3 regions of the Blastococcus colisei genome follow, and region 1 is predicted to be linked to each of the others. Evidence: riboswitches for the same ligand, from Rfam matches in the RefSeq annotation. Region 1 holds a riboswitch; each other region holds the start of a gene.
What was found. Region 1 has a riboswitch for thiamine pyrophosphate ahead of thiM (hydroxyethylthiazole kinase). Riboswitches for the same ligand answer to the same signal wherever they lie in the genome.
Positions count from the first base shown of each region.

Region 2: it holds a riboswitch for thiamine pyrophosphate, as region 1 does, so the genes downstream of both, FHU33_RS17825 (purine-cytosine permease family protein) here and thiM (hydroxyethylthiazole kinase) in region 1, are expected to answer to the same signal.
Region 3: it holds a riboswitch for thiamine pyrophosphate, as region 1 does, so the genes downstream of both, FHU33_RS24615 (ECF transporter S component) here and thiM (hydroxyethylthiazole kinase) in region 1, are expected to answer to the same signal.

Region 1 is NZ_VFQE01000001.1:115,060-119,241, forward strand. Features, by position in the region: gene FHU33_RS00535 (DNA polymerase IV) at 1-125, opposite strand, end outside; gene thiD (bifunctional hydroxymethylpyrimidine kinase/phosphomethylpyrimidine kinase) at 348-1,169, opposite strand; gene thiE (thiamine phosphate synthase) at 1,166-1,828, opposite strand; gene thiM (hydroxyethylthiazole kinase) at 1,825-2,637, opposite strand; TPP riboswitch at 2,631-2,724, opposite strand; TPP riboswitch at 2,794-2,902, shown strand; gene FHU33_RS00555 (alcohol dehydrogenase catalytic domain-containing protein) at 2,974-3,903, shown strand; gene FHU33_RS00560 (maleylpyruvate isomerase family mycothiol-dependent enzyme) at 4,010-4,182, shown strand, end outside.
Region 2 is NZ_VFQE01000001.1:3,743,341-3,747,522, reverse strand. Features, by position in the region: gene thiE (thiamine phosphate synthase) at 1-563, opposite strand, end outside; gene FHU33_RS17825 (purine-cytosine permease family protein) at 560-1,939, opposite strand; TPP riboswitch at 1,929-2,041, opposite strand; gene FHU33_RS17820 (TetR/AcrR family transcriptional regulator C-terminal ligand-binding domain-containing protein) at 2,532-3,149, opposite strand; gene FHU33_RS17815 (TetR/AcrR family transcriptional regulator) at 3,473-3,985, shown strand.
Region 3 is NZ_VFQE01000004.1:22,032-26,213, reverse strand. Features, by position in the region: gene FHU33_RS24630 (transposase) at 1-246, opposite strand, end outside; gene FHU33_RS24625 (VOC family protein) at 322-834, opposite strand; gene FHU33_RS24620 (Mut7-C RNAse domain-containing protein) at 925-1,650, shown strand; TPP riboswitch at 1,790-1,893, shown strand; gene FHU33_RS24615 (ECF transporter S component) at 1,891-2,520, shown strand; gene FHU33_RS24610 (ABC transporter ATP-binding protein) at 2,531-3,961, shown strand; gene FHU33_RS24605 (energy-coupling factor transporter transmembrane component T family protein) at 4,065-4,182, shown strand, end outside.

The DNA of each region.
Region 1 (4,182 bases):
ACGCCGCGCCCGCCGACCCCGCCGACGACGACGGGACGCCCGCGCAGCGACGGTTTGTCGCGCTGCTCGACGGCGGCGAAGAAGGCGTCGAGGTCGAGGTGCAGCACACTCGCCTCCCGCCGCATCCCCCGATGATCGCCCGTCCCGCCGACATGCCGTGTCGCCACCCCCGTTCACCCGACTGTGGATTTCCTTGCCCCGGCCGTGCCGCAACTGGGAATCTTCGCTCCCGGATCTTGGTCAGGAGGACGCACGGAGTGACAGCGGTCTTCCTCGTCATCGGTGCCGTCGGCGTCGATCGCCAGCCGCAGATGGGGCAGCTGCCGCCCACGCCCGCTCGCTGGAGGTCATGTCGGCCAGATGCCGGCGAAGTGGTGCACCGGGCCGTGTCCCGAACCGATGCCGAGACCGCGGCCGCCCTCCAGTGCCCGGTGCAGGTAGTCGCGGGCCTCCTCCACCAGCGGCAACCAGTCCGAGCTCCTCGACCGGGCGGCCAGCGCGGCGATCGCCGCGGACAGGGTGCACCCCGTTCCGTGCGTCGCCGTCGTCGCCACACGGGGGCGGCGCGTCGTCCAGACCCCGTCCCGGGTGGCGAGCACGTCCACGCTCTCTTCCCCGCCCAGATGGCCGCCTTTGAGCAGCACGGCGCGCGGTCCGAGGTCGAGCAGGGCGCGGGCCTGGTCGGGCAGGTCGTCGGCGTCGGTTCCCGGTTCGACGCCCAGGAGCACCGCGGCCTCGGGAGCATTCGGGGTGATCAGGTCCGCGAGCGGCAGTAGATCGGTACGGACGGCCGCCACCGCGTCCTCGTCGATCAGCCGGTCCCCGCTGGTCGCCACCATGACCGGATCACAGACGACGGGTCCCGGGTGGCGCTCGGTCAGGACCGCGGCGACCTCGCGGACCACCTCCGCGGTGCCCAGCATGCCGAGCTTGGTGGCGTGGACCTCGACGTCGTCGAGCAGGGTGCGCAGCTGGAGGCCGACGAACTTGGCCGGCACGGGGTGGATCCCCGTGACGCCCCGCGTGTTCTGCGCGGTGAGGGCGGTCAGGACGGCAGTGCCGTAGACGCCGAGGGCGCTGAACGTCTTCAGGTCCGCCTGGATGCCGGCGCCGCCGCTGGGATCGCTGCCGGCCACGGTGAGCGCCGTGGGGGTGCGTCCGGCAGTCATCGGATGGCGACCGGCGCCAGGGCTGCGCGGAGTAGTCGCGCCGCGGCCGCCGGATCGTCGGCTGCGCAGATGTCGGACACCACGCAGATCCCGTCGACACCGGTCGCGGCCACGGCGGCCGCTCGCGTGGCGTCGATCCCGCCGATCGCGACGGCGCAGAGCCCCCCGGCGCGGGCGAGGGAGGTCAGGTGGCCGACTGTGTCCAGCCCCAGGCCGGGACCCGCCTCCGGCTTGGTCGGTGTGGCCCAGACCGGGCTGAGACCGACGACGTCGACGGTTCCCGGCGGTAGCCGCAGGGCCTTCTCGAGGTCGTCGGCACTCTCCACCGACAGCCCGATCAGCCGGTCGGGCCCGAGCAGCGCTCGGACCTCGGCTGCCGGCAGGTCCTCCTGGCCGACGTGCACGCCGTCGGCGCCGGCCAGCAGGGCGACGTCCACGGCATCGTTGACGACGACCGACACGTCCGGTCGGTCGGCGACCGCGGCCTGGACCGCTCGGGTCAGCGCCAGCAGCTCACGCCGGGAGGCGACCTTGTCCCGGACCTGGACGGCGGTCACTCCGCCGGCCACCGCGGCACGGACGACATCGGCCACCGGCCGGGGGCGGCACAGTTCCGTGTCGGTGACCAGGTACAGCGTGAGGTCGAACGGCCGTCTCACCCGGCGACCCGGACGTCCGCCACGCGGAGGTCCGCGATGGCCAGGGCGTCCCCGTCCACCGCGTCGAGGGCGTCGAGCCACGCGGCGGCGAACGTGCCGGGCCCCGCGGCCGTCGCCGTCGCCCACTCGGCGGCCAGCGCGACGTGGGCGTGCGCGGCGGCCGCACCGGTCAACGGATCGTCGGTGACGGCGAGGTAGGCCGCCACCAGCGCACCGAGCGCGCAGCCGGCGCCGGTCGTCCGCGTGAGCAGGACCGATCCGCCGCCGACGCGGACGATCCGGCGTCCGTCGGTGAGCAGGTCGACCTCACCACTCACCGCGACCACACCCCCGGTGTGAAGGGCCAGTCCCACCGCCGCGGCGACCGCGTCGTCGGTGGCGGCGGTGCTGTCCACGCCGCGGCCGCCGGCGCCGGCTCCGGCGAGCGCCATGACCTCGGAGGCGTTGCCGCGGACGACGGTGGGACGCAGCGCCACCAGTTCAGCGGCGAGTTCCGTGCGGTAGGCCAGGCCGCCCACTGCGACCGGGTCGAGCACCCAGGGCGTTCCCGCCGTTCCGGCCGACCGGGCTGCGAGTCGCATCGCCTCGGCGGTGCGGCGGTGGACGGTGCCGACGTTGACCAGCACGGCGGAGGCCACGGCGGCGAAGTCGCCGGCCTCCTCCGGGGCATCGACCATGGCCGGTGCCGCGCCCGCGGCGAGCAGCGCGTTGGCCGTGATCGCCTGCACGACGGTGTTCGTGAGGCAGTGCACCAGAGGTGCGTTCGCGCGCACTGCCTCGCGGGCAGCGTTGAGTTCGACGGCATCCATGCCGGTGACATCCCTTCGCCAGTACCAACTGGAGCAGGTTCGACGGGTGTGTTCTCAGTCCCGGTCAGGACACCCCGTGCCACGTACGCCCCGAACGTAACAGCCGGGCGGGTGGCCGTGCTGCCCGGGCGAGGACGGGAACGACCGGCTAGCGTGCCGCCCGTACGCGGGAGCCCATCGGAATGGGCTGAGAGGGCGGCAGGGGTCGCCGACCGTTGGAACCTGTCCGGGTCATGCCGGCGTAGGGAGGCAGTTGTGCGTGCTGTGCGTTTCCACGGAGCGGGACGATCTGTGGTCGTCGAGGACGTCCCGGGTCCTCGCCCGGGCCCCACGGAGGTGTTGATCGACGTCGCCGCCGCGGGGGTGTGCGGCACTGAGTTGCACTTCCTCGACGGGCTGCTGACCCCGGCCCGGACCCCCATCACCCTGGGACACGAGGTGGCCGGCGTCGTCGCCGAGGTGGGCGACGGCGTCGAGGACGTCGCCGTGGGAGACCGCGTCGCGGTGCACTACCGGCATGCCTGCCACCGGTGCCGCTCGTGCCAGGCCGGGAACGACCACCTCTGTGACGCCCCGCTCGGGTTCCTCGCCTTCGCCAGCGACGGGGGATTCGCCGAGCAGGTCGTCGTCCCCGCCTCCGCAGTGGTCCGGGTGCCCGACGGGCTGGACCTCGCGGTCGCGGCCACGCTGTGCTGCAGCGGCACCACGGCGCTGCACGCGGTGGGCGTGGCGGGGGTCCGGGCGGGCGCCGACGCCGTCGTCTACGGGACCGGGGGCGTCGGCCTGGCCCTCGTCCAGGTCCTCCGTGAGGCCGGGGCGCGGCCGATCGCCGTCGCCCGGGATCCCCAGCGGTTGCGGCTGGCGCGCGAGCTGGGAGCGGAGGTCACGGTGGACGGGAGCGGGGACGTCGAGGCCCCGATCCGGGAGGCGACCGGCGGCGCCGGCGCCGACGTGGTCTTCGAGCTGGTCGGCACCAGGGAGACCAGCGCCGCCGCTCTGGCGTCCCTGGGCAAGCGGGGAACGCTGGTCTACGTCGGCTACAGCTTCGACACCGTGGAGATCAGTCCGCTCTCGCTCGTCGTTCCCGAGCAGCGGATCGTCACCTCGGTCGGCAACCGCCGCTCCGAGTTGGTCGAGGCGCTCGACCTGGGCGCCCGGGGCCTGCTGCGCACGACGGTGGACGAACATTTCCTCGACGACGCCCCGCGCGTCCTCGACGAGCTGCGCGCCGGCCGGATCGTCGGGAGAGCGGTGCTCCGCCCCTGACGATGCGCTCACGACGACGCGCCATCCGCCTATCCGGCCGACGAGCAGGGGCGATGGGTCGCTCGGCGCGCTGCCGAGGCCGTGACAGGTTCGGTGGTCGCGGCGCATGAGCGTGATGGCGCAGGCGCGGGCCGAGCGCGAGGACCTGCTCGACCTGGTGGAGCGGCTCACCCCGGAGCAGTGGCGCACTCCGTCGCTGTGCGCGGGCTGGACGGTGCAGGACGTCGTCGCCCACGTGCTGAGCTACGACGAGCTCGGCCCACGGCAGCTGGCGGCTCG
Region 2 (4,182 bases), 3.6 Mb from region 1:
CCGATGGCGATCACCGGTACGGCGACCGCCGCCGCGACCGCCGCGATCCCGTCGACACCCAGCGGGTCCGGCAGCCCGGTCTTGGTCGCGGTGGCGAAGGCCGGGCCCACCCCGAGGTAGTCCGCTCCGGCGGCCACCAGCTCGGCGGCGGTCGCGGCGGTCCGCGCCGTGCCACCCAGCAGATGGTTCGGGCCGGCGATCGAGCGCGCCGCGGCCACCGGCAGGTCGCCGGCGCCCAGGTGGGTGCCCGCCGCGCCGACCGCGAGCGCAATGTCGACCCGGTCGTCGACGATGCACGTCGCTCCGCGCCGCGCGCAGACTTCCGCGACCCGGGCGGCGAAGTCGTACAGCGCCCGGTCCGGGCAGAACTTCACCCGGACCTGCACGATCCGGGCGCCGGCCGCCACCGCCGCGGAGACGACACCGAGGGCGTCCCTGCCCTGACGGGCGTCGGTGAGCACGTGCAATCCGCCGATCCGCCGGCGAACCTCCACCGCACGGTCCGGGCCGACCGGTAGCGGGGAGTCGGTCCGGCCGGCGGCGCCCATTCGGCGGCCCGTCACCGGAGGGCCTTGGACGGGGCGACCGGGAACCGGGCCCGGCGGCGGCGGGCGGACAGGCCGCCGGGCAGACAGATCAGCGTGGTCAGTGCCGCGGCCACCGCGAGGCTGACCAGCGAGGCTGACCAGCCGTTGGCCGGGTCGATGCCCAGCTCGGCCTGGCGGGCGGACCACCACGCCGTCCAGCCCCCACCCGGTCCGGCGAAGAAGGTCGGCAGCGTCAGCTGGTAGGCCACGAAACCGGCCGCCCACGCCAGCAGCAGGGCCGGGCGCGCCGGCGCAGTGTCCGACACATCCCAGCGGCCGCGCGGCAGCAGCCAGTAGGCGACCACGAAGACCCCGACCAGCGGAACGAACACCGCGCCGATCAGGAAGAGGAACGGCTCGTAGGCGACCAGGTCGGCCATCAGCGCCAGCCCGGTGGCTCCCACGCCCACGACCCCGGCCAGCACCCGGCGGTCCAGCCGGGCCACCACGTTCTGCGCCGACACCGCCGTCGAGTAGACGTTGGCGAACGCCTCGTCCACCTCCACCACGAGCAGCACCAGGACGGCCAGCAGCCCGAGCGGAACGGCCAGCAGCGCATCCACGACGTCCAGACCGCCCCGCCCGTAGGCGACCAGCGCCAGCGCGCCGAGAGTGAACAGAGCCATGGCGGCGCCGCCGTAGCCGGCCGCAGCGCCCACGAACGCGTCCCGCCCCCGCCGGACGTGCCGGGTGTAGTCCGCCGCCAGCGGAAACCAGGAAACCGGCAACGCGATCACGATGTCAGCCGCCGTCCAGAACGATCCGGCCCCGCGCTCGGTCACCGCCGGCAGCGGCTCGGACAACACCTGGATGTACAGGTAGACGATCGCGGCCAGCGCCGCCCACACCGCGTACCGCGCCAGCACCCGCACCGCGCCCAGCGGGCGCAGCGCCATCAGCGTGGCCAGCGCGCCCGCGGCGAGGACGAACGGCCAGCGCGGTGCATCCAGCGCCCGGGAGGCGGCCTCGGCGATGATCCACACCTCGAAGGCGGCCCAGCCCACGCACTGCACGAGATTGAAAGCGGTGGGCAGGAACGACGTCCGCCGACCCAGCAACCCCCGCATCAGCACCATCGCCGGCACGCCCTCCCGGGCGCCGGCCGCCGCCCCCAGGCCCAGCAACACCGATCCGATCACCGCACCGACCACGATCGCGCCGATCGTCACCGACAGCGGGCGGTCGGCGAGGACCACGTAGGTGGCCGCCACCGGCAACAGCAGGCTGACCCCCAGGCTGCCCCACAACCCCGCCGTGTCCCGCAGGCCCAGCGTCCGAGGCGGTGCTTGGGACAGCGTGATCGGTGCATCCCCCGATGACGTGGTGGCACCGACAGCGCCGGACCTGCTCATAATCGCTCCCTACGCCGGCATTACCCGGTCAGGTTCCAGCGGTCGGCGGCACAGTCAGCCGCCCTCTCAGCCCGGTACCTCCGAGCTCCCGCACATCGCGCATCCAGCCTACCGAGATATCCGCGCTCGCCGAGCGCCGCCCCCTGCTCTGCCACCACAGCGCACAACCGGCCTGAGCAGATGCGCAGGTCCGCGACGGTCGGCGCCCCGGCTCCCCGGCGAGCGAGAAGGCCGGCCCGAGACCCCCGGCCTTCTCAGCGTCTCGGGCATGTGTTCCATGCGTGGCAGGTCCGTGGCGTAGGCGTGCAGCTGCCCGGCGCGGCCCGACCTGGCGACCGCCGCGGAGACCCCGTCGGGCCAGCACGCTGGTGAGCCAACTTCCTCCTGCCGCCCACATCGCGTGCGGGGTCGGGTCCGCTTCCGAAGAGCTGGCAGCGCTCGTCGATGACACAATGGTGGCCCCGATCGAGGGCTGCGCCTCCTCGACGGTGCGGGTACGCGCCGGGCCGGACAGCGCGATCTCCTCGGCGAGGTCCTCGTCGTCGGGCTTCGGGGAGGGATTCCACCTCGACCAGCGCCAGCTGAACGGCGGTCACGCCGGCGGCTCTCTCAGAGATCTATCGAGGGCCTGGGACCGTCCACGGGCGGCGACTGCCGCTTCCATCTGCAGTCCGGCGATGAGGAAGTGGACGAGGCGGTCGATGTCGACCGCCGCCCGGGGCCTGGAGCGCAGTCGGTCGATCAGCAGCCCGCGCAGCACCCAGCACAGAGTTTGGATAGCGTAATCCGGAATCGTCCCGTGGCCCTCGGCGCGCGCAACGACCGCCGAGACGGCATGCATCAGGGGCCGGTCGAGCGCGTCATGGACCGCGACCTCGAGGCGCGGGTTCCAGATGGCGGCGCTGAGCACTGCGGCTACGACACGTTCGTCCCTGCTCGATGCGGTTCGCCACGGCTGCAGCAGCGTGTGCAAGTCCCGGTCGAGATCTCCCGAAGGCTCGAACGCGGGAAACAGCTGTACATGCTCGAGCGCGCTGACCACCAAGGCCTCCAGATCGGGCGAATCCCCGAGGGCCGGACCGGCGGCGCCCGCTCGGGCCTTGATCTCATCGGCGGTCAGGCCGGCGCAGCCCAGTTGGGCCAACGTGTCGAGCACGGCACTGAGGACATGCCGACAGCTCGGTGACTGCGAACTGAAGACCTCGCTCATGCCACCCGCCTTCCCTGCCGACAGAGCCCGACGAGGGGGATGCCGTGCGCGTCGCGCTGCCCTACGGGAGGCTAGGGATGACAGGCGGAACTCGGGGGTTCCTTCTACTGGAGGGCGCTGGACGTTCGGCGTACCCCGTCTTCGAGCAGCGGGTTTCCCCCTCAGCGATCTTGTCTGTCGCGACGATCCCTCGTTAGGCTCACTCAGTGTCACTGCGTCAGCCGAGCTCGCTGTCCTGGGGCGTTCCCCCGGCGGGTGCGCGACCCCGGCGGCGTCGACTGGATCCCTCTCGTGACCGGGCGATTCAGGCTGCTGTCCTGGAGGTGTTGGCGCAGGTCGGCTACGCCGGACTGACCATGGATGCGGTGGCCAGAACCGCCGGCGTCAGCAAGGCGACAATCTATCGGCGCTGGTCGTCCAAGGCGGACGTGCTGGTGAGCCTCATCGATACGGCTAGCGATGAGACGCTCGTGATCCCGGACTCTGGTTCCCTGCGGGATGACATGGTCGCGCTGCTGACCGCACTGGCCGCGGTGCTGGCGGGCCCGGGTGGAAGCGCCAGTCGAGCGCTGATCGGTGTCATGAACCAGGAACCGGCCCTGGAGGAAGCCTTCCGACGTGGTCCCATGGCGCGTTGGGCGGAAGCCTTCGGAACGGTCTGCGAGCGTGCCGTCGATCGCGGCGAGTTGGTGGCGAGTGGCGCAGCGTCGTTGGCTGCCGAGGCGGGCCCGGCGATCCTCTTGCTCCGCTGGATGATCAGTGGCATGGACGTCGATCAGGAGCTGGCCGTGGCGGTGGTCGACGACGTCATGATGCCGCTGCTCCGGCGGCTCTAGCATCCCGGATACCCCGTGCGCACTGTCGGTGCCCGCCTGCCAACTCGGCATGGGCGCGGGCGCCAACGATCACTGGAGATCGCATCCCAGATCGCCACTGACCACTGCGTCAGCATCGTCGGTTCGGTGTCCGCCCGGACAACGAGCACACGCTGCGCCGTTCCATTGCGCGCGAAGTGCACATGGAGCTCCGTTGC
Region 3 (4,182 bases), on a different contig from region 1:
GATCGCCCGCGACGAGCGCACCCCGACCGCGTGCGCGTACAGCAGCACCGCCACCATCAGCGCCGGGTCGAACGCCGCCGCGCCCTGCCCGTTGGCCCGATACGAGCGCTTGAACCCCGACAGGTCGAACGAGTCCACCGCATCCTTGACCGTCCAGGCCAGCTCCCCGTCGGGCAGCCAATCCCGCACATCCGGCGGCAGCAGGAACCCCTGATCGACATCCCCGCGGATGAAGTTCTGCGGCATACCCCAGTCTCCCGCCGCCCAGGATGATCATCAATCAGGCGCGCTTTGTGCGACAGGCTCACTCGGGCGGTCAGGTCAGGCCGGGACGGAGACGCCCACGCCGCCGCGGGTCTGCGCGCCGTAGCGCTCGATCTCCCGCTCGAGGTCCAGCGGCGCGGTCATCGCCGCGCCGCCGGTGACCTCGGGGGTGATCAGCGCGGCCGGCAGCAGCCACGAGACCTCGAATTCGATGCCGTCGGGGTCCTGGGCGTAGAGCGCCTTGGTGGTGACGTGGTCGGAGGCGCCGACGAGCGCACCGGCCCGCAGCAGCGCATCGCGGATCCGGGACAGCTCGGCGAGGGTGTCGACCTCCCACGCCAGGTGGTAGAGGCCCACGGTCCGGCGCCCGGCCTCCGACGGGCCCGCGCCCGCGCCGATCTGGAACAGGCCCAGATCGTGGTCGTTGGTCGAGCCCTCCGCCTGGAGGAAGACTGCGGCACCCGGGATCTCCGTCTTCGCACGGAAGCCCAGGACGTCGCGGTAGAACGCGTGGCTGCGCTCGACGTCGCGCACGTACAGGACGGCATGGTTGAGGCGCTGCACGGGCATGGCGGGCTCCTGGCGGTCGATGGCGCGGTCATCGTGCACCAAGTTGCTTGATGCTTCAAGTATTCCGGTGAAGGAGGGTAGCGGCCCGCCATGGACGAACGGTCAGGACCGCAGGACGTCGATGTCGTCGTCCCGGTGCCGCTGCGCTTCCTGCTCCCCAGGCGGGACCGGCACGCTGGTATGCGGCGACTGCGCTTCGACCCCGACGCCACCGTCGGCCACGTCGTGCAGTCCGCCGGAGTGCCCCTGAGCGAGGTGGGCGCGCTCCGGCTGGACGGCGAACCCGTGCCGGCCGGCGCGCGGGCCCGCCCCGGTGGCTCCATCGAGGTCGTCGAGCGAGCCCGCCCCGAGCCATCGGCGACCGGCGGCTTCCTGCTGGACGTCGGTCTCGGCGCCCTGGCCCGCCGGCTGCGCCTGCTCGGCCTGGACGCGGCGTGGTCCAACGATGCCGACGACCCGGAGCTCGTCGACCGCGCGGTCACCGAGCACCGGGCGCTGCTCACCCAGGATCGCGGGCTGCTGATGCGCCGAGCACTGACCCGGGGAGCCCTGGTGCGCGGCAGCGACCCCGACGACCCGCTCGCCGACGTCCTGGATCGCTTCGCCCCCGTCCTCGCGCCCCTGACCCGCTGCACCGCCTGCGGAGGGCCGCTGCAGCCGGTCGCCAAGGAGGAGGTCGCCCACCGGCTGGAGCCGGGCACGCTGCGGAGCTTCGAGGAGTTCGCGCGGTGCAGGGCCTGCGGCCGGGTCTACTGGGCCGGCGCCCACGCCCGCCGGATCGGCGAACTGGTGGCGGCGGCCCGGCGAGTGCGGTGAGCCGTGCGCGGCCAGGAGGGCCCGAGTCGGCCGTGGAGACCGCCGTGCAGTGGCCGGTACCGCGGTGCAGGGCGGTACCGGCGACCACGGGGCGGCACCGGTGAGCGCGGCAGGGGTTATGGTCGACGGCACAACCGAACACACGCAGCAGGGGAGCGCTACGGCGCTGAGAGTGCGGGCAACCGCAGACCCTCGAACCTGATCCGGGTCATGCCGGCGCAGGGAGTCTGGAGGAAAGTCATGGCCGATCAGGCCGTCCGTCCGTCGTCCGTCGATGCCGGGTACGAGAAGCCCGTCCGCTGGCGCACCGTCGACATCGTCGTCACCGCCGTCCTGGGCGTCGCGTTCGGCGTCGTCTTCTGGGGCTGGAATTTGTTCGCGGAGGTGGTCTCCACGCCGCTGGACTTCTTCCCGCCGATCAAGGGCCTGCTCAACGGTGTCTTCCTCATGCCCGGCGTCGTCGCCGGGCTGATGGTGCGCCGCCCGGGGGCGGCGATCTTCGCCTCGACCCTCGCCGCCGCGGTCAGCCTGCTCCTGGGCTCGCCGTACGGCGGGATCATCGTGGTCTACGGCCTGGTCCAGGGCGCCGGCGCCGAGCTCGGCTTCCTGCTCACGCGCTACCGCACCTTCGGCTGGGGGACGGCGATCCTCGCCGCGGTGACCGCCGGCCTGTCGACGTCGATCCTGGACCTGAGCCTGTACTACCCGGTGTCCGGCGAGTACCCGCTCTGGGCGTTCACGCTCCCGTACACGCTGGCCACCGTCCTCTCCAGCGTGCTGCTGGCCGGTGTCGTGGGCCTGCTGCTGGTCCGCGCGATGGCCCGGACCGGGGCGCTGGGCTCCTTCGCCTCGGGCCGCACCCGCGTCTGACGCGCCCCCGGTGACCACCACGCGTGGTCCGTCGCCGATCCGGGCGGACGCCGGCCCCGTGCGCCTCGTCGCGCGGGGCCTGGGCGTCCGTCACCCTTCGCGGCGGGCCTGGGCACTGACCGGCGTCGACCTCGTCGTCGAGCCCGGGGAGCGGATCCTGCTCACCGGCGCCTCCGGTGCGGGGAAGTCGACGCTGCTCGCCGCGCTGGCCGGCATCCTCGACGCCGAGGGCACCGAGGTGGCCGGAGAGCTCACCGTCGACGGCGGGGCTCCGCACGCCGCCCGCGGCCGGCTGGGCCTGCTCGCGCAGGACCCCGACAGCCAGCTGGTCATGACCCGGGCCGGGGACGACGTCGCCTTCGGAGTGGAGAACGCCGGCCTCCCACCGGAGGGGATCTGGCCGCGGGTCGACGAGGCGCTGGCGGCGGTCGGCTTTCCCCACGGGCGCGACCGTCCCACCCAGGCGCTCTCCGGAGGGGAGAAGCAGCGGCTGGTGCTGGCCGGAGCCCTGGCCCGTCGTCCCGGGTTGCTGCTGCTGGACGAGCCGACCGCCCAGCTCGACCCGGACGGGGCGGCGCTCGTCCGGTCGGCCGTGGCCCGCGCGACCGCCGACCGCACCGCGACCGTGCTCGTCGTCGACCACGACGCGCAGCCCTGGCTCCCCCTGGTGGACCGGGTGGTCGAGGTGGTGCCCGGTGGGGTCGTGGAGCACCCGGCAGGTTGGCGGCCGGTCCCCCGCACGGCCGGGCTGCAGCTGCCGGCCGCACCGGACGGACCGGTCCTGCTCGCCGCGCAGGCGGCCGGGTTCACCTACCGCGGCAGCCCGGGCCCGGCGCTTCCCCCGACGACGACGGCACTCCGGGCCGGCCGGGCGTTGGCGGTGACCGGCCCCAACGGGACGGGCAAGTCCACGCTGGCGCTCCTCCTGGCCGGGCTCCGGGCGCCCACCACCGGCCGGGTGACGGCGTCGGACGAGCTGACCGGCACCGTGCGCAACGGGTACGACGAGCCACATCGGTGGCGGGCCGGCGAGCTGGTCAGCCGCATCGGCACCGTGTTCCAGCATCCGGAGCAGCAGTTCCTCACCGGGCGGCTCCGCGACGAGCTGGCGCTGGGCCCCCTCCGCTCGGGCGAGCACGCCGCCGCGGCACGGGCCACCGCCGACGAGCTGCTCGAGCGGCTGGGACTGACCGCGTTCGCCGACGCCAACCCGTACACGCTGTCCGGCGGCCAGCAGCGCCGGCTCTCGGTGGCCACGGCGCTGGCGACCGCGCCACGCGTGCTCGTCCTCGACGAGCCGACGTTCGGACAGGACGCCGCCACCTGGCGCGAGCTCGTGACGCTGCTGGCCGAGCAGCGGGCGGCCGGTTGCGCCGTCGCCGTGGTCACCCACGACGCCGACCTGGTGGCAGTCCTCGCCGACGGCCGGCTCGCGCTGTGAGAACGACGGGCGAGCGAGCATCGCCGCAGGCTGGCGGCACCTCCCGCTTGCGGGGGACAGCGAGCGAGGAGCGGAACGAGTCCGGAGTCGAACGGGGGGCGCTGTGACGGCGTCCCTGTCGCTGGGCCCGGTGCCCGACACGCGCCTGGGCCGGATCAACCCGGTCGCCCAGCTCAGCGCGATGGCCGTCGTCACGCTGGTGCTCCTCACCAGCCTGGACG